Regions from separate parts of the Fretibacterium fastidiosum genome, predicted to be linked through region 2. Evidence: riboswitches for the same ligand, from Rfam matches in the RefSeq annotation. Region 2 holds a riboswitch; the other holds the start of a gene.
What was found. A riboswitch is a leader RNA that binds a small molecule or an ion and turns the genes downstream of it on or off. The one in region 2 is predicted to bind cobalamin.
Positions count from the first base shown of each region.

Region 1: it holds a riboswitch for cobalamin, as region 2 does, so the genes downstream of both, ACK28C_RS05265 (anaerobic ribonucleoside triphosphate reductase) here and ACK28C_RS12685 (TonB-dependent siderophore receptor) in region 2, are expected to answer to the same signal.

Region 1 is NZ_OZ209244.1:1,200,673-1,212,365, forward strand. It holds gene ACK28C_RS05235 (Fic family protein) at 1-31, opposite strand, end outside; gene ACK28C_RS05240 (hypothetical protein) at 69-740, opposite strand; gene ACK28C_RS05245 (hypothetical protein) at 889-1,137, opposite strand; tRNA gene ACK28C_RS05250 (tRNA-Ala) at 1,839-1,914, opposite strand; gene nhaC (Na+/H+ antiporter NhaC) at 2,086-3,645, opposite strand; gene ACK28C_RS05260 (4Fe-4S single cluster domain-containing protein) at 3,991-4,533, opposite strand; gene ACK28C_RS05265 (anaerobic ribonucleoside triphosphate reductase) at 4,521-6,839, opposite strand; cobalamin riboswitch at 6,946-7,126, opposite strand; gene ACK28C_RS05270 (MerR family transcriptional regulator) at 7,433-8,260, shown strand; gene ACK28C_RS05275 (hypothetical protein) at 8,370-9,293, opposite strand; gene holA (DNA polymerase III subunit delta) at 9,578-10,546, shown strand; gene hpf (ribosome hibernation-promoting factor, HPF/YfiA family) at 10,706-11,242, shown strand; gene ACK28C_RS05290 (MBL fold metallo-hydrolase) at 11,352-11,693, opposite strand, start outside.
Region 2 is NZ_OZ209244.1:2,830,224-2,841,916, reverse strand. It holds gene ACK28C_RS12710 (iron ABC transporter permease) at 1-895, shown strand, start outside; gene ACK28C_RS12705 (MotA/TolQ/ExbB proton channel family protein) at 1,112-1,735, shown strand; gene ACK28C_RS12700 (biopolymer transporter ExbD) at 1,732-2,124, shown strand; gene ACK28C_RS12695 (hypothetical protein) at 2,133-2,480, opposite strand; gene ACK28C_RS12690 (energy transducer TonB) at 2,499-2,906, shown strand; cobalamin riboswitch at 3,711-3,884, shown strand; gene ACK28C_RS12685 (TonB-dependent siderophore receptor) at 3,993-5,978, shown strand; gene ACK28C_RS12680 (Synerg-CTERM sorting domain-containing protein) at 6,658-8,013, shown strand; gene ACK28C_RS12675 (hypothetical protein) at 8,357-8,863, shown strand; partial or broken gene ACK28C_RS12670 (GLUG motif-containing protein) at 8,890-9,069, shown strand; gene ACK28C_RS12665 (Synerg-CTERM sorting domain-containing protein) at 9,100-11,247, shown strand.

The sequences.
Region 1 (11,693 bases), 1.2 Mb from region 2:
GCTGCCAAAACCAGCGTTGTCTCTCTGCCATGGTGAAAAGCCTCCTTCCGTTTAGATCGGTCACTTCTCTATCGGTACAGCGACCTGGACTGCTTCTGTACAATGGGGTCCAGCTTTGCCTTGGCGCCGTCTTTGGAGTAGGTGATCTTCAGGTCCTGCCCCTGTTCCGGCACTGTTTCCAGCTTCTCAAGCCTGTGAACGGTGAAGAGCTTGGAGGCGGTTTGCTGGATGCACCTGCCGTGTTCTGCGTCTATGCGGATGATCTTGCCGGTGAACCACTGGCCTTTGGTGTAGGGATGGAGGTGTATCGTTGGCTCCTGGACGCCGGTGTCCTCCGTGATCATACCGGCAAGCTCGCCGGACACGGCTTCTGGCATCAACGCCTCGCGTTGGCGTTCCCGGCAGATGAGGATGACGGCACGAAGGTTCTCCTGCCGCGCCGCAAAAAAGTCCTTCTCCTCCGGCTCGCTGAAGCCGTTTTTCGCACTGCCGAGGTACTTGATCTGCCGGTTGCAGTTCGTCTCAAAGGGCTCGCCTTTAGGCAGGTTGTCCGGGTTCACGCCGAGAACTTTAAGGCGCTCGAAGTGCGCCTGGTATCCCTTCACGTCCAAAATGTCGTCCAGAGAACCGCGAATGGCCATATTCTCGACGATCTGCTTGTCGTACCGTGCCTCATCGTCCGGCGTGTTTGCGTAGAGCGCCTTTTCGAGGTTGATGCAGAGCTGTTCGGTATCCAGCATATCGGAGACGTTGCCGGTTCCGGCAACGTCTCGCAATGTGGCGGTGGCGTCAACTAGCAACCGATCTCGATTTTTTTTAGTAGAGGCCTTTCTAAGTTTTTGTTCTGATTTCACAAATTTAATTGAGCTATTGAGAAGTTTTGTGATGTTAGCCATTCAACCACTCCTGCCCAAATAACTTAACGGCATCGTTGAGATTGTATCCTCCCTCTTTCAATATACCAATTCCTAAAGTGCGCTTTATCCCATCGGCAAAGATCGGATCAACAGGAAGGGTACGCCAGAGACGATCGGCCTCCTCCTTCTCTCCTCTGTCTTCAAGTGCGTAAGCCTCGTCCATAATCCTGTCCTGTTCCTCATCCGACATCGTGGACACAAAATCCTTCGGCAACAGCATGTGTCATTCCTCCGTTTCAAAGTACCACTCTTAACACTATTCTACCGCCACGCCGTCGGGAAAAGGATGTCCCTCTGAACGAAGATCATAATTATAGTGGTCCCCATTTGGAGGACCAGGGGAAGGGTTAGGGTTAATACCAATTCGCGTTTAAAGAAGGGCAAGAAAGGCCCTCCTGCAAGGGGGGGAGCTGCCCCGAAGTGGGGGACTGACGGCCCGTGAGCAAGGGCGAACGGCAGCCGGAAGGCTCCCCGAAGGGGAGGGGTGTTTTTCATAAGACGCGCCTGCCTGACATTCCCCGTCAACGCCTCCACAAGGCAATCCATTGCCTTGCTTCGGCACAGCCGACCGACCGCCGCAATCCTCCCGAAAGATCGGCTTGCGTGAGGCCGGTCGTCTGGCCGAGCTGCGGAAGTCCCCCGGACTTCCTTCGCCCTCAGCCGACCGACACGACGCCGGCTGCCTGTCGGCGTCCGTAAGTCGTGTCGTCTGGCCGACCCCCTCCGCCTCACTCCGTTCGGCACCTCCCCTTAGGGGAGGCAATCCATATTAGACGCGATTTGGTATTAGCATACGGTTTCATCGCGGTCTGATGCGGGGTACCGAGAAATTCAAAGGCGGGAGAAATAAGCGAGAACCCCCTCGGAGAGGGGGTTCCCTTATCGTTTGAATCCCTTTTGAAACTCAGGGATTTTCGCTTCTGGTGGAGCTAATGGGATTCGAACCCACGACCTCTTGAATGCCATTCAAGCGCTCTCCCAACTGAGCTATAGCCCCATGACAAACAGAAGTATTATACAGACACCTCCTGGTCTTGTCAAGGAAAATCCCCCGCGGACCGCGCGCTTCAAGTTTTGAAAGCGAATTTCGCGTTCAGCGCAGGAGGGGAGTTCGGCTCCGGAGGAATGGCTGACCGTTCGACAAGCCGGCGACCCCCTGACGATTTCGTCAAAGCGACGTGCCGACCACCTCGCCCGTGAGGCCCGGCACGGAGGCCGTCTCGCTCTCCGAAGCGTCCTTCTGCCAGAGGATGGCGACGCCCGCCCACGTCATGGCCAGGGCCATCAGAGGGTTCAGCCAGTTCATGAAGCAGTAGGGCAGGTAGTCCAGCGTCGCCACGCCCAACACGGAGCTGACGTAGACGCCGCAGGTGTTCCATGGCACCAGCACCGAGGTCATGGTCCCGCTGTCCTCCAGGGAGCGGGACAGCATGGTGGGGGCCAGCCTGCGGCCGTTCCACGTGCGCTCCTCAAAGGCGCGACGGAACATGCGGCCCGGCACGATGATGGACAGGTATTGTTCGCTGAGGAAGACGTTGGAGAGGAAGGCGGAAGCCAGCACCGAGGCCACCATGCCAAACACGGACCGTACGTGGCGCATCAGGGCCTCCAGGATCACGTCCAGAAACCCGCAGACCTCCATGATGCCCCCCAGCGAGAGGGCCACGACGATGAGGCAGATGGTCTCCAGCATGGAGGTCATGCCGCCGCGGGTGAAGAGTTGGGTCAGGAGGTGCCCCATCGAGGAGAACACCTCCGGGTCCACGGAGAGCGCCGGGGACCCGGAGAGGAAGATGGAGCTGAAGGCCTGCGTCATCGCCGCGATGGCCTCCGGCGTGTCGGCGGCGGCGAACCGGCCTAGGTGCGCCGGCTCATAGCCGGAGAAGAGGACCATCAGCGCGTCGTGGGCCGAGGACCCGTTGGCCAGCGACAGGACGATCCCCCCCAGGATGCCCGCCACGATGCCCGGAATGGCGGGGACCTTGAAAAAGGCCATGACCAGGATGATCAGGGGCGGGATGAAGGCCCAGAAGGAGATGGAGAACTCCGCGCGCATCATGTCCTGGATCAGGAGGATGCGGCCGCCGTCCGAGCCCTGCGCGGAACTCCCCATAAAGAGCGAGATCACGAGGGTGATGAGGAGCGTCGGCAGCGTGGTCCACATCATGGCTCCAACGTGGTCGAACAGGTTGCTGCCGGAGACCGCCGGGGCCAGGTTCGTCGTGTCCGAGAGGGGGGAGAGCTTGTCTCCGAAGTAGGCCCCCGATATGACGAAGCCGGCCGTGACGGGAAGCGGCAGGCCGAGGCCTGCGCTGATGCCGATGAGGGCCACGCCGACGGTGCTGCTGGTGGTCCAGCAGCAGCCCGTAGCCAGGGCCACCACCACGCTGATCAGGAGCGACGCGCAGTAGAAGAACCGCGGGCTCATCACCCCGAGGCCGTAATAGATCATCGTGGCGACGACGCCGCTCTGAATCCAGCAGCCCACGAGGCAGCCCACGAGGACGAGGATCAGGATGGCCTGAATGGAGACCTGAATGGCGTTGCAGATGCCGCGCTCCAGGTCCACCCACGAGCACCTGAGCCACGACAGGCCCACCGCCGCGGCAAAGACCGCCGCGAAGAGGAGGGGGACCTGTGCGGGAAGCCTCAGCCCCAGATGAGCGCCCGACTCGAGCTCCACGTCGACGACGCCCAGGGTGACGATCAGCGCGCAGCAAAGCAGCACGAAAAGAGATAGGACAAGACCCGGTTTACGAGACAATTGCATCCCGACATTCCCCCCACACCAAAGATCTGCTGTCGTTTTTTTACCGTGTGTTGAGGCTTCGACTATTCCCGGACAGGGTCCTTTAGCGCGAGAGGAATGATTTTGCGTATTGGTCTTCCCCGGCTTACTTCGAAGTCAGGTGCATTGTAAAACATTCTGGTGAAAATGCAAGAGGGAAAACGCAGCGCCGGCCCCTGCGGCCGAGGAGCGCAGGGGCTTCGCAGGTCGACAAAAAAGGCCCGCCCCGGTCAAGGGGCAGGGCCTCCTTTGTCCCTTTGCACAAAAATGCATGAAAGCCGCACGTTACGCCGACCGCAGGAGCTCCTCCGCCGGGGCCGCCCGCCCCAGGGCGAGCGAGCGCGGCACGTTCAGCACGCGCTGGTTGTCCGACCCGCGCCATGCCAGAGCCAGACTGCGCCGTGCCTGGATAAAGGGCCCGTCCACCAGCACGTCCAGGGCGCGCAGAAGCGCCTCCCAGTCCGGCCTCCCCGCCCTCAGGAGCGCCTCCAGGGTACAGCCCGTCCACGCCATGACGTGATACCCCCGCGCCCGCGCCGCGGCGGCGAGGGGAGCAAGGGCTGCCGCCTGACAGAAGGGCTCCCCGCCGCTCAGGCTCAGGCCGTCCAGCAGCGGGTTCGCCGTCAACCGCGCCAGGACCTCGCCGGACCGGATCGTCCGCCCCCCCTCGAAGGGCTGCGCCTCCGGGTTGTGGCACCCAGGGCAGCCGTGCGGGCACCCCTGCACGAAGACCGCGAGGCGCAGGCCCGGTCCATCCACGATGGAGTCCTCCACGATTCCCGCCAGCCGCAGTTCCGCCTCCAACCCCTCGGACGTCAGCGCGGGCATGGCTCCGGGCCCGCGTGCTTCACGCGGTCGTGTTCCTCCGCGCGCTTGGCGTCGTTGAAGCGCTCGAGCGTCCCCACGAGGTAGCCCGTGATGCGGCGGATGCGCTCGAAGGGCCGGCCTTCCTCCCGCCGGCCGCAGCCGGGGCAGACGTCGTCGATGACGCCCGTGTAGCCGCACACGGGGTCCCGGTCCAGCGGATGGTTGATGGCGCCGTAGCCGATGCCCGCCTCCTTCATGGCGCGCACCACCTTCTCGAACGCGGCCAGGTTCCGCGAGGGGTCGCCGTCCATCTCGATGTAGGTGATGTGCCCCGCGTTCGTCAGGGCGTGGTAGGGCGCCTCCAACCGTATCTTCTCGAAGGCGTTGAGCCGGTGGTACACGGGGACGTGAAAGCTGTTGGTGTAGTAGCCGCGGTCCGTGATGCCGGGGATGACCCCGAACCGTTCCCGGTCCAGGCGCAGGAAGCGCCCCGACAGTCCCTCGGCGGGCGTCGCCAGCAGCGTGAAGTTCAGCCCGTTTGCCTCCGAGGCCGCATCCATGCGCCGGCGCAGGCGCCGGACGATCTCAAGCCCAAGCTCCTGAGCCCTGGGGTCCTCGCCGTGGTGGGCGCCCGTCAGGCTCTTGAGGCACTCCGCCAGGCCGATGAAGCCCAGGGAGAGCGTCCCATGCCTCAGCACGGGGCGCACCTCGTCGTTCCAGCCCAGCGTCTCCGAGTCCAGCCACACGCCCTGTCCCATCAGGAAGGGGAAGTTCTTCACCCGCTTGCGCGACTGGATCTCCAACCGGTCCAGAAGCTGCTGGACCACGAGGTCTGCCATGGCGTCGAGCCGCCGGTAGAACTCATCGAGGTCCCCCTCGCTCAGGATCGCGAGCCGCGGCAGGTTGAGGCTGGTGAAGCTCAGGTTGCCCCGCCCCGTCACCGTCTCCCGGTCCCGGTCCGCCACGTTCCCGATGACGCGCGTGCGGCACCCCATGTAGGCGATCTCCGTGTCCGGGTTCCCCGGCCGGTAGTAGCTCAGGTTGAAGGGCGCGTCGATGAAGGCGAAGTTGGGGAACAGGCGTTTTGCGCTGACGCGGCAGGCCAGCTGAAACAGGTCGCCGTTCGGGTCCTCCGGGTTGAAGTTCACCCCCTCCTTCACCTTGAAGATGCTGACGGGAAAGATGGGCGTCTCGCCGTGCCCCAGGCCGGCCTCCGTCGCCAGGAGCAGGTTCCGCGTCACCATGCGGCCCTCCGGCGAGGTGTCCGTGCCGTAGTTCAGCGAGCTGAAGGGCACCTGCGCCCCCGCCCTGCTGTGCATGGTGTTCAGGTTGTGGACCAGCGCCTCCATGGCCTGATACGTCTCGCGCTCCACGTCCTGCCGCGCCTCTCGAAGCGCCGCCTCCTGGGCGCGCTCCACCGCCTCCTGCGGCACCCCAAGCTTCAGGAGCGCCTCCCGTTCCCGCGACTGACGCTCGTCGGTCGCCCCCATGCGGATGGGGCCGCCCTCCAGGCCGTCGAGGGCAGCGACCGCCCCGTCCTCTGCGGCTTCCCCGGCGAGAAGGCTCAGGGCGCGCAGGAGGTTCCGGCGGTAGGCCCTGGCGAAGGTGCGCGCCACGTAGGGTGCCATGTCGCAGTCGAAGGCGGGGATGCTCTGTCCGCCATGCTGGTCGTTCTGGTTCGCCTGAAGCGCGATGCAGGCCAACGCCGCGGCGCTTCGGATGCCGGAGGGCTCCCGCAGCGTGCCGTGCCCCGTGCCAAATCCTCCCTTGAAGAGCCGCTTCAGGCCGATCTGACAGCAGGTCGTCGTCAGGGTCAGGAAGTCCATGTCGTGGATGTGAACGTCCCCGCTGTGGTGCGCTTCGGCGTGCTCCGGCCTCAGGATGAAGATCTCGTTGAAGTGCTTCGCTCCCTCGGAGCCGTAGCGCAGCATCGTCCCCATGGCCGTGTCGCCGTCGATGTTGGCGTTCTCACGCTTCAGGTCGCTGTCCTGCGCGTCCCGGAACGTCAGCGCCTCGTAGACGTTCATCAGGTGGCTCTTCATCTCCCGCGCGCGGCTTCGGGACGCGCGATAGAGGATGTAGGCCTTGGCCGCTCTCGCGCGTCCGGACTCGATCAGCACCTCCTCCACGATGTCCTGAATCTCCTCCACCTGGGGCACGCCGCCCTGAAGCTTCTGCTCCATGTGGGCCACGACGCGCTCCGTCAGCGGCATGGCCTCCGTTCCAGGCTCCCCCACCGCCGCCAGGGCCCGTCCGATGGCCCCGGCTATCTTCTCAGCGTTGAAGGGCACCTCGCGCCCATCCCGCTTTCTGATCCTGGCGAACATCTTTCCCTGCCTCCTTAAAAAGAGCGCCCCCTCCGGGAGGTGGAGGGGGCAGGCGCTCGCGCCTGGACGCGAAAGGGCCGCGCGCCCCTCCCGTCGTCCGCAGGAGTTCGCGTTCATGGGCCCAGGCAGGTCTTCTGACTTGGGATCATCGGCGCCTCGTCCTTTCCGGATCGCTCCAGTGGACTTTCGAGGGGCCTCCCCGTTCACAGCGGCGGGACCGTTCAGGATTCGCACCTGCTTCCCTTTTGCCCGGCGCACACGCCGGAACCCGTGCCCATCTTCTTTTGAAAAATGCAGCCTCATTATACACCAGCCGAACGCCCTCCGAATTTGGAAGTGGATTCGCCGTCCACCGTCCCGGCTCGCGTGGCCGCCGCTGTGAGGCTCCAGTCGTCCCCAATGTGCACGCACCAGCCCCGTCGCTGATGGAACACCCCGTTGACGAAGGAAGGTGCGCTTTCCGTTGATCGAGTATACTTTACGAGGCGGCCGACGGCGCCTGGCCCGCAGGCTTGACCCTCCCCCGGCTGGAGGGCCTATGATGGGTCCTGTCGGAGGGTGAGGGGCGAAAACGCGAAGGGAGGAGGAATTTGATGAGCAACCTGCTGACGATCGGGGAGTTCTCCAGGGCGACGATGCTCTCGGTGAAGACGCTGCGCTTCTACGACGAAAGGGGCATCCTGAAGCCCGTCTGGGTGGACGAGACGACGGGGTATCGGCACTACTCCGCGGGGCAGTTCGTGGAGGCCCTGCGCATCCGACGACTGAGGGAGCTGGACGTGCCTCTGGAGGATATCCGCGCCTTCCTCGGCGCGCGGGACCCCGACGCGATCGCCGCCTTCCTGGCCCGACACCGTCAGGTGCTCCAGGAACGCCTGGAGAAGGGACATAGGGACCTGGAGCTCCTGGAAAAACTCACTTTGGAGAAGGAGGCGTTTTTCTTGTCCTACAAAGTTACGGTACGCGAGGTGGCGCCCGTGCGGGCGCTGACGCACCGCTGCATCGTCACGATGGAGAACCTGTCGGAGGAGAGTCATCGGGTCTTCACGGAGCTGTGGACCCACCTGGAGCGGCACGGCAGCGCCTACGGCGGGGAGTGCTTCGACATCTACTATGGGGAGGAGTTCGACCCGAACGACATCGACGTCGAGTACTGCCTGTCCTTCACGAACCCCGTCCCGGAAACGGACCGGCTGAAGGTCCGCACGGTGCCGGGCGGCCTGATGGCCTGCACCCTGCACAAGGGGCCCTACGATCAGTTGGAGGGCGCCTACACCGCGCTGCGGCACTGGATGGAGGAGAACGGCTACGAGCCCGTGGCCGGCTCCGACGGTGCGCGGAACGTCTACCTGAACAGCCCCCACGAGGTCCCGCCGGAGGAGCTGCGCACCGAGGTGCAGTGGCCGGTGCGAAAGGCCTAGCGCCCCGGATGCCTCGTCGGTCGGGCGGCGCGTCGCCGCGCGAGGCGCCGCCTCATGTCGTTGTCCAGGAGGGGCCTGAGCCTCTGATAGGGGGCCCTGGCAGGTCCCCCTACCTATTTGATGCTTCGCGTTCTCCCCGCACTGAGATCATGGGGCTCCATGCCATCGTCCTCCGTTTTTCGCGCCTGCGCCGGAGCGCCAGCGGCGCGAGGGCCGACAGTCCGAGAAGGCCGGAGACCCCGGCGTCGCATCCATTGCTTCCAAGGGCTCCGTCGTCGACGGAGAACTTCTCGATGTGCTCGTACTCGGTCCCGTCCATCCGCCACCGGAGCTTCATCCTGTGTCGCCCCCGCTCGGCGGTGAACTCGAACCGGACGCTCCAGCGGCCCCCGTACCGGCCGTCCTCGTACCCCTCGCGTTCGGGATAGAGGGTGCGGTCGTCGTAGAGCCCGGAGAACAGCCCGCGCCGCTCGATGATGAGCCGCACGGAATCGGGGTCGGGCTGCCGCTCGAACAGCGCGTTGGTCCGCATCTCGTCGCCGTCGTGCCGGGCGTCGCGCGTCACGCGCCAGCTGACCAGCCCGCCGCCGCCGAGGGGCGTCCCGTTTCCGCCCACCGACAGCGTCAGGACCGCGCGCTCGGGGTCGGCCTGATCGCTCCCGTTGGACGGGCGCCACGCCAGCCGCAGTTCTGCGTACCCCGGCTGTGCCGTGAACGACGCGCGGTACAGCCACTCGCCCGTTCCGCCCTCGACCGGCGTCAGGAACGCCGGGTTCAGCTCCCGCTCGCTCCACTCCCGGACGACCCCGCCGTCCCGGCCCAGAAGCGTCAGTGTCACGGACCCCTGACGGGGCCTCATGTCGGGCTTGAAGCGGGCCATCACCATCACATCCTGTCCTGCGCTGGGGCTCTGCGGACTCGCCGTGAACCCGATGAGAGCCGTCCTGTCCGGCTCCGCTGCTGCGTCCCGCGGGAATACGACCACCGAAGCCGAAGCGCAAACCGTCAGGATGAACGCCACAAACCACCTCATGATAAACCTCCTGTCCTTCTCCATCGTCGCCAACCGCTCCCCATACGGACTGCGGCGGTCGGCCCCCGTCGTCCATGCGAGTACTTTAACCCGAAAACGACTTCAGCACAAATGCGTTTGATGGGGACGGGAAGACGCGCCTGCCAAATCTCCGCGGAGGGCAAAAACGCCCCGCGCCCCTTCTCGAAAGACAACGGTGTTAAAATACCGGTGTCGCTTCAAGTTCATTTCTAAACGAGCCTGCCGCATGGGGGGCCATTCTTTAGTCTGCGAGGAGGCGGGCCATGCCGCACTTGATCGTCATCGAGGGCCACGAGGGGCAGCGGCGCCAGCTGGAGGAGACGCTGACGGCCCTGACGCGGGAGGACCGCCAGGTGTCGGGAAAGTTCGACGCCGACGGGACCTTCCCCGACTGGCGCGCCCTCCTGGAACGGGTGGGCAGCCGAGGGCTGTTCGCCGCGCGGGAGGCCGTCGTCGCGGAGGGGTGCGAGGCCCTGGGGGCCTTCCCCGACGGGCTGGCGGGTTCCCTGGAGGGGCCCGAAGCGGACGCCGTTATCGTCGCCACCTTCGGCGGGGAGGCCAGGAAGGTCTTTTCCAAAGAGGTGCTGGCCCTCAAGAAGGTCCGGTTTCTGAAGGCCGAGGCCTCCGTCCCCCCCTGGAAGCGGAAGGACTGGCTCCTGAAGCTGGCCCAGGAAAAGGGCTGGCGCCTGGCGCCGGACGCGGCTCTCCTCCTGGGGGAGTCCATCGAGTCCACGGAGGAGCTGCGGAGCGAGCTCGCCAAGCTGGCGCTCTACGCCGACGGGCGGGAGATCGCGCTGGCGGACGTCCGCGCCCTCTCCTTCGACGAGGGAGGGCGCGCGCTCCTGACGTTCCTGGACGGTGTGTGCGCGGGCAACGCCCAGGACGTGGCCCGCGCGCTGAGCCGCCTGTCGCGGGACCCTCTGCTGCCCGTCCTCACGGCGCTCTGCAACCGCCTGCGCCCGGCGCTCTACATCGCCTCCTTTCCGGGGAACGAGGCCCAGGCCGCGGCCGCCGCCGGCGCGAACCGGGAGTACGCGATGCGCATGGCGCGGGGGGCCCTGCGCCTCTTCGGGGCGAAGGCCGTCAAGGACTTCATGCTGCGGGCCGTGCGGCTCTCCTTCGCGGAGAAGACCTCCGCCGCCCAGGGCTGGCCGGGCTTTGAGCTGATCGTCTGGGACCTGCTGGCGGGGAAAGCGGCAAGCCCCCAGGGGGCAGCCGCCCCCCGGCGCTGACGGCCCCCCGAGCGCAGTTCAAGCCTGCTCCGACGCGTGACGGCGCTTTTGCCCCGCTTTTATGCTACAATGTAACGAAGCGGGAGGCGGACGCCCCCCACGCGGTCAGCGAACCGCTCTCAACCTTACCGGTTTTCTGCGAAACGGAGGCGAAGTTCGATGGAAGTACGTTTTGTACAGCGTGGAACGGAGATCGACAGCAAGCTTCGGGACTACATGGACTCCAAGATGTCCAAGCTGGAGAAGTTCTTCGGCAAGATCCAGAACTGCCAGATCGTCGTCAGCCACCACAAGGGCAACTTCAACATTGAGACCACTGCGAACGCCAACGGGGTGATCCTCCGCGCCGAGGAGAACGCCACGGAGCCGCGCAGGGCCTTCGACCTGTCGCTGAAGAACCTGGAGCGCCGCATCAAGCGCTACAACTCCTACCTCAAGGACAAGGGGCAGTTCAAGGGCGGCGCCGACTTCTCCTTCAACCTGGAGGAGGGGCAGGAGCCTGTGGCCAGCGACGTGCCGGTGATCGAGAAGGTGAAGAAGGTCCCCGTCCAGCCCATGAGCCCTGAGGAAGCCGCCATGCAGATGGAGCTCGTCGGACACGCGTTCTTCATGTTCCAGAACGCGGAGACCGGCGACGTCAACGTCGTCTACAAGCGCCGGAGCAGCGACTACGGCCTGTTGGAGCCGGTGCGCTGAACCCGCCTTCACAATCTCACAATCGGAACAAAAGCGGGGCCGCGCGGCCCCGCTTTTTTCTGCACCTCTCGCTGAACGTCAACCCCCGCCGGCGTCCGCCCCGGACGGGTTAGAGCTCCAGCTCCGCGCCGACTCCGGCCCAGTCCACGTCCGGGTGCGCCCGCGCCAGGCGCGCGGCGGCCCGGAAGCCCGTGCAGTGGTTCAGGCGCCATCGCCTCACGCGCCACGACGCCATGAGCGCCACCCAATCCTCCACCTCGTCCGGCGCGAGGCTCATCATGTGCGCGCCGCCGGCCACCAGATCGAACTGCTCCACGCCGAAGAGGTCCCGGACGCGCGCGACGATGTTGGGCAGCGCCGCGTGGGCGCACCCCAAAAGCAGCGCCCACCCTCCGGATCCGCTGACGAGGAAGGACAGGTCGTCGGCGAAGGTGTCCGGTCGGACCGTCCC
Region 2 (11,693 bases):
CTGGCGGGACATCTGGCCGGGAGAAGGGCAGGGGCACAGGATATTCTGGGAGCTTCGGCTGCCGAGGGTCTGTCTGGCCTGGGTGACGGGGGCCACACTCGGCGTCTGCGGCGCGGTGTTCCAGGCCCTGTTCCGGAACCCCCTGGCCTCGCCGGACATGCTGGGGGTCTCGACCGGGGCGGCCTTCGGCGCCGTGCTCTCCATCCGGCTGGGGCTGACCGTCTCCCTCCTTTCTGGGCAGTCCGGGCTCTCCGTTCCGGCCTTTTTGGGGGCGGGGGTGGCGACGATCGTGGTCTGCGCCGCCGGGTCCTGGAGGCGCAGGAGCACGTCTTCTCTGCTCCTGTCCGGCATCGCCGTCAGCTTTCTCTTCAGCAGCCTCACGCTGATCGTTCAGTATACGGGCAACTATGTGGACACCTTCAGGATGGCGCGCTGGACCATGGGCAGCGTTCAGGCGGTGGGTTTTGGAACGCTGTGGACCACACTGCCTGCGTTGCTGTTTATCCTTGCGGTGGCCGTGTTTTGTGCGCCGGAGCTGGACCTCTTCCTCTGTGGGGAGGAACTGGCCGAGAGTCGCGGCGTGTCCGTGAAGCGATTGAGGATCGGGTTGTTCGTCGGGGTCTCTCTGGCCGTGGCTGCCAGTGTGTCGGCGTGCGGCCCCGTCGGGTTCATCGGGCTCATGGGGCCCCATATCTGTCGCCGTCTCGTCGGCCCCGTCCATCGGACGCTCGTCGTCGCCTCGGCGCTGTTCGGAGGGGCGTTTCTGGTGGCGTGCGACACCGCTGCCCGAACGCTCTGGGCTCCTGCAGAAATCCCCGTCGGTGTCCTCACTTCCTGCATGGGAGCCTCTTTCTTCCTGTGGCTCCTGCTGAGACGTGAACGGCATGAAAGGTGATTTCGGCCCCCCTTCCAGGGGAGGCGAAAGCAAGTGGCGCATTGGCCCCCCTGCAAGGGGGGCTGCCCCGGAGGGGCTGGGGGGTGTTGCTGAGCGTGAAGGATAACCCCTCCGCCGCCTTTGGCGGCACCTCCCCTTTCAGGGGAGGCGAAAGGCCCCTTTGTAAGGGGGGCGTGGGACGATTGGATTCTCCAGGGGATTTTCGGAGGTGGACTTATGCTGGAGTATATGCGGGCCGGTGGCGGCATCATGTGGATCATCGCCCTGCTCTCGTTCGTCGCGTTGGCCGTCGTCCTGGAGAGGCTTTTCTTCTTCACCCGCAGCCGGACGGACCCTGGAAGGCTGGAGGTCGGGCTGGGCCGGGCTTTGCGTGACGGGGACCTGCAAACCGCCCTGGCCCTTGCCGAAGCGGGAAACAGCTCACTCCATCGGCTCTTTGCAGCGGTGTTCTCGTGTTGGGAGCTGCCGGACGAGACCGTGAGGCTCTTGGCCGAGCGTCGGATTCGGCGGGAGCTCTACCGATGGGAGCGGCATCTGCCAGTGCTGGAGGTAACGGCCCGTGTGGCGCCGCTTCTGGGGTTGCTGGGCACCGTGCTGGGCATGGTGGAGATGTTCCGGTCGCTCCACCAGGGTGGGGCCGTCGACGCGATCGCCGTGACCGGGGGAATCTGGAAGGCGCTCTTCACCACCGTTGCGGGGCTGGTTGCCGCGATCCCGATGGTGCTAGCCCACAGTCTGCTTCAGGGGGCCGTCGATTCCCAGGCGGAGACGCTGGAGCGCGGGGTGGACTTTCTGCTTCGCGAGCGCGCCGTCCGTGAAGCGGGGCGTCCCGAGTCATGAGGACTCGGCCCCGCAGGAAGGTGGACCTGGACATCACTCCCCTGATCGACGTGCTCTTCATGCTCATCATCTTCTTCGTCCTGACGACGAGCTTCGTGCAGGGGCGGGTGGAGGTGGACCTGCCCCGGGGGGAGGGAACTCCGCCGAGGGAGGACAGGACCTTGCTGGTCTCGGTGAAAGCGGACGGCACGGTCCTCTGGGACGGGACCCCGGCTGCGAGTGCGGACGTGCCCACCCTGGCGGCCCGCGCCGTGGCCGAGAGCCGGGACGTCCTGCTGGCGGGCGACCGTGCGGCTCCCTACGGGGCGGTCGCGGAGCTCCTGGAGCTCCTTCGGCACGAGGGGCTGGACCGCGCGGGCCTGGCCCTTCGGGGCGTCGCAGTGCCATGAGTCGCTGCTCAGATATCCGTCGGTGGGCGCTTCCCGCAGCCCTCAGCTTGGCCTTCCACGCGGTGCTCTTTCTCCTTCCCATCGGCCTGAACGTCACCGAGTCCCGTCCCGCCATGAGGCTCACCCTGCTCCGGCCGGCGCGCGTCCCTGGCCCGCCCCACCCGGTCGGGGGCGGCGACCGGGGGAACGAGGTGTGGACCGATCTTCTGTCCCCGCCATCCGCCCCGCTCCGGAAGGACGAACCCAAAAGAGAGATCGATCCACGGAGAAAAACTGCCCCTGCGAAAAAAACGCAACAGAGCCCCAAACCGCAGCGCAAACCAGTTCCCAAAGCGAAGCTCGAACCCCAGCCTCAACCCGTTGCCAACCCCGCGGTGCGTGAAGCGCCAAGCGAGGCCCCGACCGTAGTGCGGGGTCGGGCCCCTCTGCCGAACGCCGGAGGCTCCGGCCTCGGAGGCGGGCGGAGCGGCACTGTGGGGAGCGGCGAGGGCACGTCCTCCGGTCCGGGGGCCGAGACGGGCCCCGTGGACGTGGGGACGCTCAGGATTCTCTCCAGGACGCCGCCGGAGTACCCGCTCTTCTCGCGCAAACGTCGGGAGGAGGGGCGTCTGACGATCCTCATCACCATCCAGTCGGGGCGCGTGACCGACGCGCAGGTGGAGCACGGGAGCGGGTACCCCCGGCTGGACGAGGCCGCGCTGCGCGCGGTGCGGACCTGGCGGTTCGACCACCCCGGACGGATACGCGCCCGGGTGCCCGTCAGCTTTCGCCTGGAGCGTTGAGGGCGGCGGAGGGGTTCGGCCAGACGACCGGCCTCACGCAAGCCGATCTTTCGGGAGGATTGCGGCGGCCGGTCGGTCGGCTGAGGGCGAAGGAAGTCCGGGGGACTTCCGCAGCTCGGCCAGACGACCGGCCTCACGCAAGCCGATCTTTCGGGAGGATTGCGGCGGCCGGTCGGTCGGCTGAGGGCGAAGGAAGTCCGGGGGACTTCCGCAGCTCGGCCAGACGACCGGCCTCACACAAGCCGATCTTTCGGGAGGATTGCGGCGGCCGGTCGGTCGGCTGAGGGCGAAGCAAGGCAATGGATTGCCTTGTGGAGGCGTTGGCGGGGAATGTCAGACAGGCACGTCTTAGGAAAAACACTCGCCGCCCCTAGGCTCCTCCCTTGGGGGAGCCTAATAAACCGGGGGCCTGAAAACGCGCCGCTTCTTTTCGCCTCCCCTGAAAGGGGAGGTGGTTCGCGTCAGCGAACCGGAGGGGTTGTTTCTCAGGCTCAACACCCCCCAGCCCCTTCGGGGCAGCCCCCCTTGCAGGGGGGCCAAAACTTTGCCTCCCCTAAAAGGGGAGGTGGCCCGAAGGGCCGGAGGGGTTGATCCTCAGGTTCAACAACAACCCCTCCCCTTCGGGGAGCCTTCCGGCAGCCGTTCGCTGACGCTCACGGGCCGTCAGTCCCAGCCCCTGCGGGGCAGCTCTCCCCTTCGGGGAGGCTTTTCTTAAAATTAAACGCAAATTGGTATCGGCATTTCCACTTTATAGAAGAATTACATCGTCTTTTTGCGGTATAATACTATTGCGATTTGCACATGAATCTTCACGTGGAGTTCGGCGCAGGGAATCCGGTGCGAATCCGGAACGGCCCCGCCACTGTGAGCGCGACGAAACCGATGGATGCCATTGTTCTCCGGCTGTGGCCGGGACGAGAAGGCTCGGGAGTAGGAGGACCGCAAGCCAGGAGACCTGCCGAACGTCCGTTTTGCCGAACGCCTCGGGGGACGGGTGTCGGCAATGTGTTTCTGGAGTCGGGTATGTGGGAGGAGTCCTCGAGGGGCTCCTCCTGTTGTCTAAATGGAGAGAGGAGATGCGCGCCGATGAAGGTCGGACCCCCTTCCCCTGCCTTTGTCCTTTTGCTCTTTGCGCTTACCCCCGTTTTCGTGCTGGGGGCCGTGGGTCCTGCCCTGGGGACGACGGAGCTCCCCGAGGAGCGGGTCGTCGCTCCCCCCGTGGAGGACGAGGACAAGCTGCTCCTCTCCCCCGGATCGGTGACGGTGGTGCGCCCCCAGGAGATGAAGGGGGAGCAGAAGAACCTTCCGGAGCTCCTGAAGCAGGTTCCGGGCCTCCACGTCGTGGAGACCAAGGGGCGCGGGGCCTATACGGTGGCCTCCATCCGCGGCAGCAGCGCCGCGCAGGTGGCGGTCTACGTGGACGGGGTCCTGATGAACCTGGGCAGCGAGGCGGCGGTGGACCTCTCCACGATCCCCGTCGAGAACGTCGAGCGCATCGAGGTCTACCGCGGCTACATTCCCTCCCGGTTCGGAGGGGCCTCCATGGGCGGCGTCATCAACATCGTCACGAAGAAGCCCGAAAAGTCCGGCGGGACCCTCTCGCTTGGAGCGGGCTCCTGGGGACGGGCACGGGCCGGCCTGGCCTGGGACGCACCGCTTGGCGGCGGCAGCCTGTTTCTGGGCCTCAACCACGACCGCACCGACGGCGATTTCAGATATCCCAACGACAACAACACTCCCTACACTCCGACCGACGACTACGAGGCGGATCGCGAGAACAACCGTTATGCAAACACGGACGTGCTGCTGAAGTGGAACGACGACCACTGGCGCGTCGAGGGCGGCTGGAAACGGAACGACCGCGCGCTGCCTTACCCGGCCCCCGGAGCGGACAAGCCGGAGAGCCCGCGGGGCGCGGACTTCCGCGTCGATCAGTGGAACGTGGTCCTGGCGCGGCGCCAGACCTGGGGCGACCTGGAATGGGGGTTCCGCGCGGAGTACCTGGGGCAGAGCAAGAGGTACGACGATCCCGCGGACACGATCGGGGGCTGGGGCGAGCAGCACAACCGCTACGACACGGACCGCCTGAGCTTCGCCCTGGACGGCGCGCTGCCCGTCGGGGACCACCACCTGCTGGAGTTCCTCTGGAACTACTACGACGAGACCCTGAACACGGACGGGGACGTCGTGAAGAAGATGCGCGGATTTCGGGAGCACAACCGCTACAGTTGGAACGCCCAGGTCCAGGACACCATCGGGCTGGGCAGAGGGGACGACCTCTGGCTGACCCCGGTGGTACGCTGGAACGCCGCCGACGGCCGCACGGAGTTCTCGTGGGGGGCGGCGCTGGACTGGAGGATGAGCCGGGAGTGGACCCTGAAACTGACGGGCGGCACGTACAACCGGGCCCCGAACCTCTACGAGCTCTACGGGGACGGGGCGTTCGTCATCCCCAACCCCAGCCTGAGGTGGGAGAGCGGGACGCAGTGGGACGTCGGGTTGGCCTGGAAGGGGCAGCTGTGGGGCGGGGAGGCCACGGCGGAGTTGACGGCCTTCGGCCGCCACTCGGACGACCTGATCGACTACCTGATGACCAACCCCCGGTTTGCCCAGTACGTGAACATCGGAAAGGCCAGGGTGATCGGGACGGAGCTGGAGGTGAGTGCGGAGTGGGCGAAGTGGGCCCTCTACCTGGCCGCCACCTGGATGGACCCGAAGAACGAGACGCCGGGCTACATGGACGGTGACCCTCTGGCGAACCGGCCCGAGTGGGAGGGGCTGCTGAGGGCGACCCGGAAGTGGGAGCGGTCCTCGGCCTTTGCGGAGCTGCGCTACGTGGGCAGGAACTACTACGACATGCAGGGCGAGGTGGGCTGGACGGACCTGCTGACCGCCGGGCTGGGCGTCCGCTGGCAGCCCAAGGAGAACCTGAAGCTGGTTCTGGGGGTGGACGACCTCTTCGACAAGGGGCCGGACCTGAAGCTCTTTGCGGTGGGGACGGGGCCGGAGCGCATGTTGTGGTACCCGCTCCAGGGCCGGACGTTCTACGTCTCGCTGATCTGGACGTTCTAGCAGACGACCAGCTTTCCGCGGCCGTCAGGCTGCGATGCTGTGTCGGTCGCTATCTCGCCAACGCAACAGTTTGCGTTGGCGAGGCGCAGACGACAACCCCTCCGCCTCACTTTCGTTCGGCACCTCCCCTTTCAGGGGAGGCAAAAAGAAGAGGCGCGCTTTAGGCCCCCGGTTTATTAGGCTCCCCTGGAAGGGGAGCTTGCGAGCCCCAGCGGGGCGAGCCTGAGGGGTTGTTGATGGGTGAGAGAGCAACCCCTCCGGCCCTTTGGGCCACCTCCCCTTTCAGGGGAGGCTTTAGGCCCCCCTGCAAGGGGGGCTGCTGAGCGGTAGCGAAGCTGGGGGGTGTTGTTGAACGTGAAGGACAACCCCTCCGGCCCTTTGGGCCACCTCCCCTTTCAGGGGAGGCTTTAGGCCCCCCTGCAAGGGGGGCTGCTGAGCGGTAGCGAAGCTGGGGGGTGTTGTTGAGCGTGAAGGACAGCCCCTCCGGCCCTTTGGGCCACCTCCCCTTTCAGGGGAGGCTTTAGGCCCCCCTGCAAGGGGGGCTGCTGAGCGGTAGCGAAGCTGGGGGGTGTTGTGGGGAGGAGGTGATGCAGAAAAGGAGAACGCACAGGTTGTGGAACTTCGCGTGCGCGGTGGTCCGTCGGAACATCGGGAATCATTTCAGCGAGGAGGTAAAGTTATGTATCGCAAGACGATGAAGCGCTGGTTTTCCGGGATGCTGCTTGTAACAGCGGTCCTCGTCCTGTCGGCTATGCCCGTGGCGGCGGCAAACCTGCTGTTCACGGCTCAGGACGATCTGTTCAACAACGCGCGTCTTGGGAAGATCTCGGGGTATAGAGTCTATACCCTCTCCAGGGATATCGGAGGAAAGTACGGACAGGGGATCTTTCCCTTCAAGAACGCGAACCAGGAGCGGGTGGCCGTCACCCTCTGCCAGACGTTCGACGGCGTACAGCCGGACGTCATCCAGGTCTATGATCCCAGATTCATAAGCACGTTGCCGGTGCTGACGGGACATCCCTACCTGCCCAACATCCGCAGCATGGTCTCCAAGGGCAGCTACCTCTACGGCACATCCTACATGGGGAAGGCGAATGCGCAGAACACCAAGGCCAGGGTGGCGCGGATCGGGATGTCGGGCAGCACTTATACCCCCGACATGGATCATGTTTACGAGTACAACCCTCCGTCGGGCGACGGGCACGGGGAGGCCCTGGTGTCCTACGGCAATTTCCTTTACGCGCTCTTCACGTCCCAGACGGGGAGTTACCCCAACTTCGTCTACAACCCAAGCAGGCTGGTGAAGCTCAACGCGGAGCTGGGACAGGTCAGGGCGATCGACCTGTACGGAAAGAACACCGACGGCGGCACTCTCGGTGCCACCTGCCTGAGCGGCGGGACCCTCTACATCGCTGCCTGGGGTGGGTCGCAGCCCACGGCCCCCAATTACAATCCCGATTCCATGATCGAATCCGTGAACCTGAACAACCTGAGCCACACCACCTGCGTCACCGGTTCGCAGGTCGCCGGTCGCGAGACGGGCTGGAGGCACCACTTCACCTCCATCGTGATCGTCGGCAGCACCGCCTATGTGCAGGCTGTGAGCTGGAACGCTTCGTGGATAGGGGGCGAGGTCCGGCTTTACGCGGTCCCCGTCGCCTCCCTGGGGTCGCTGGGCAGAGCGCATCGGGTCGACACGGTCTCATTTTCCGGCGGCTGGCGGCTGGGGATGGTCCAGGACGGACAGTACCTCTGGATGGCCGCGGGAAAGAACCTTCGCCGCTATACGCTGCCTGCGAACGGCACCGCGAATATGGTGTTCGGGCCCAACGGCGTGTCCTTGGGCGGCAACATCTCCTCCTTCATGCCGATCCCGTCGCTTCGTAGTGTCTTTGCCGCTCAGACGGCACAGGAGGAGCCGGTGCAGGCCATGGCCGCCAAGGATGAGAAGGACGGCGGCAGCGGTTGCGACGCGGGCTTTGGCTGGTTGCTGCTCCTGGCGGTCGTTCCCGTCGCGCTGCGGCGGAGGGGATAACGCTTGAGGAAACGTGGCGTTATCGCTCTCTTCCTCTAGGAAAAGGTACGGAAAGGAGGAGGGCGGATTTCCGCCCTCCTTTTGTCTCGGCTCCCCTGCAAGGGGGGCTGCCCCGAAGGGGAGGGGTGTAGGGGCGGCGAGTGTTTTTCATAAGACGCGCCTGTCTGACATTCCCCGCCAACGCCTCCACAAGGCAATCCATTGCCTTGCTTCGGCACAGCCGACCGACACGACGCCGACCGCCTGTCGGCGTCCGTAAGTCGTGTCGTCTGGCTGAACCCCTCCGGTCCTTCGGACCACCTCCCCTTTCAGGGGAGGCAAAAAGTAAAGAAGGTGACAAGTAATGAAAACGATGAAAGTAAGGGCCCTCTGCGCCGCATTCTTTTTGGCGTTCCTTGCCCTTCCCGCGCCATCCGCAGAAGCGGCGAACTGGCTGGACAACGCCGACATAAGCTGGTACGAGGACGTCGTCTCGGCCAACCCTCAGGCGACGGAATTCGAGATATCCACGCCGGAGGAGTTTGCCGGGCTGGTGGAACTGACGCAGAGGGGCAACGCCTTCGAGGGCAAGACGGTGAGCCTGAAGTCGGACCTGGACCTGAACGGGGCAGAGTGGACTCCCGTCGGGACTTTCTCCGGCGTCTTCGATGGAAAAGGGCACGTCGTCAAGGGGCGCACGACGCTCTTCAGCCACATCTCCGGGGAGGGCGCCCTGCTGCGTGGCCTCCGTAAGGTCGGCGATTCCTCCGGAAGCGGCCTGGTGAAGGTTCTTTCAAAGGGGACGGTGGAGGACTGTTTCTTTAAAGGCGCTGTGCTAACCGATCCCACCCCCCCCCTGGCTCTACCCTAACCAGCTCTCCTGTAACCGGAGGGCTCGTGGAGAAGGTCGAGTGGTCAGGGAGGGTTCGGGGTTGCTCTGTAGAGAGTCTGATTATTGCCGATGCTTCCTACAACTTGGTAGGTGACCCCCCCCACTTGGAAAGGGCACATCAAATTGTCGGGGGGGTGGTGGGTTATTGCGTTGGAACCATTGAAAATTGTTCTTTCAAGGGAACGATCGACCGCATGGCTAATGGGGACTCCACCATGGGGGGGATTGTTGGACAGGGGGGCGAGATACGGAACTGCCGCGCGCAGGTCGTCCTGGGGGCGGACTCGGAGTTCATCAACACTCTCGACGAGGATTCGCACCACTATCAAACAATATTGGGCGGAATAGCCGGGGTCAACGGAGATCTCATTGAAGGCTGCCTGGCCGAGGGGAGTATCCGCTACGTGGGCAGCGACGACGTGGTTTATGCCGGTGGGATCGTCGGGAGAGGAAAGGGAGGTGACGTCGTCCAGTGCGTCTTCAGCGGAGACATTGGGGTCGGCAACACCTCGTGGGGAGAAACGGATGCCCCCAGCAGCGCTGGGGGCATTGCAGGCCTGGGGGACAAAAATATCCGCAGCTGCTTTGCCCGGGGCAAGGTGGCCAACAAGCTTGGAGTCTCAGGGGGACTTGTGGGCCATCTCGCTCATGCTCAAAAACTTGTCAGGATTGAAAACAGCTCCTCGGCCTGTGCGGTCTCCAGCACCAGCGGGCTTGCCGGCGAATTGGCGGGGACTGCCTCTACGTATGGAGATAAGTATCAGATCGTCCGTTGCCTCTGGGTGTCGGAGGGCGAAAACCCGTTGGGGGCCAACTCCCCAAAGGTGGAATTGGTGAGCTGCGACAGGGTGCCGTCGGACGCGGACCTGCCCGTTACCGTTGCGCTTCTTCCGACCCAGCTCGGCCTGACGGAGCGAAAAAGGGGCGAGTTGAGCGTCGAGCTCTATCCGGAGGTTAGCAGCCAGATCGGGAACGTGACCTTTGCCTGGTCGCTTCGGGAGTCAGAGGTCGGGGTGCTGAAACTGGACGAAGGAAAGACGGCTACGGCCTCCATGATGGGGCTGAAGGAGGGGGCAGCCGAGGTGATGGCGCAGTGCGGGCCTCTGGTGGAGGAGAACGTATCCAAGCCCTCCTGCTTGGTCTTCGTGCATCGGGTCCTGATGGAAAAGCTTTCTCTGAGGCCCAAAACCCTTGTCTTGAGGAATAAAAACCATAAGGAGAATATCCGCACCCTGATCGATCCAGATAAGAATACGGTGTCCTATCCTCCCAAATGGAGAATTGAGGTCGTTGCAGGCAATTCCGCGGAGGCCGACGACATCGAGCTGACACCTGCCGACGGCGGGTTTGGCGCGGCGGTTGCTCTGGTGAGGCCCGTCTCTGGTGCGGAGTATCGGGTGGTGGCCGAGGCGGTGGACGGGTCCGGCCTGTCGGACGACGTGATCGTCACGGTCAATTACGTTCCCCCGGTTCCTGGGAGCCCTGACGTCCCAGTGCCGCCGGTGAGCCCCGACGTGAGCCCCGACGTTCCCGCGCCGGTAAGCCCGGACGTGAGTCCCGACATCAAACCGCCGCTGAGTCCCGATGTAAAACCGCCGGTGAGCCCGGATATCACCCTTCCTGACGTACCGGACGATCCGGAAACGGGAATTGCCCCGAAGCTGCCGGACGGCGCGCCCGCGGGCGTGGGGGCGTCGAAGCCCGCGTTCTACGGCGGCAGCGAGAATGCGGCGTTGAAGAACGCTGCGGCAGCGTTGTCGGACAGTGGACTGAAGGCGAAGGACCTGACCTTCGACCCGGATACGGGCGTCGTGAGGCTCCAGAGCCGGGTGGCCCGCGAGGTGGCCAGGGAGGTGCTTCCGAAGGACGTTTCGCTCAAGAAGGTTCGGACGCTGCCGGTGTTGTCGGCCTCTCTGCCGAAGGGGGCAACCGTCGCTGCGGTTGGTCTTGAGATAACGGGGGCCGATCTGATGGCGAAGAAGGCGTCCGAGGTGAAACTGCTGAAGGCGACGGGGCCGGACACGGGAGCGCTGCTGAAATGGTCGGGCAAACCGGAGGAGTTCGGCGACGGGCGGTTCACGGTGCTGGACGGGAGCGGCCGGGTTGTCGATGAATTACAGCCCCGCAGCCGGTACGTTTTGACCGTGTTCATCGGGGACGGAGGGAAGTACGACCTGGACGGCGAGGCGAACGGCAAGGTGGTGGACCCGCTGGCGTTGCTGTCGCTGACGGGCGGTTCGGCCCCGGAACATCAGCCGGGCCCTGACAGCAAGGACGGCGGCGGTGGCGGGTGTAACGCTGGCCTTGGCTGGCTGCTGTTGCTCGCTGCGGCCGTTCCCGTCGTGCTGCGGCGGAGGGGATAACCCCTCCGTCGCCTTCGGCGACACCTCCCCTTTCAGGGGAGGCGGGTTTTCTTGGCCCCCCTGCAAGGGGGGCTGCCCCGCAGGGGCTGGGGGGTTGTTTTTGGGCATGAAAGCAACCCCTCCGCCTCACTTCGTTCGGCACCTCCCCTTTCAGGGGAGGCAAAGCAAAGAGGCACGCTTTAGGCCCCCGGTTTATTAGGCTCCCCTGGAAGGGGAGCTGGCGAGCCCCAGCGGGGCGAGACTGAGGGGTTGGTTTTGGCCCCGAAGGGGAGGGGGGTAGGGGCGGCGAGTGTTTTTCATAAGACGTGCCTGTCTGACATCTCCCGCCAACGCCGAAAGAGGACAATTTATTGTCCTCTTTCGGCACAGCCGACCGACACGACGCCGACCGCCTGTCGGCGTCCGTAAGTCGTGTCGTCTGGCCGAACCCCTCCGCCTCACTTCGT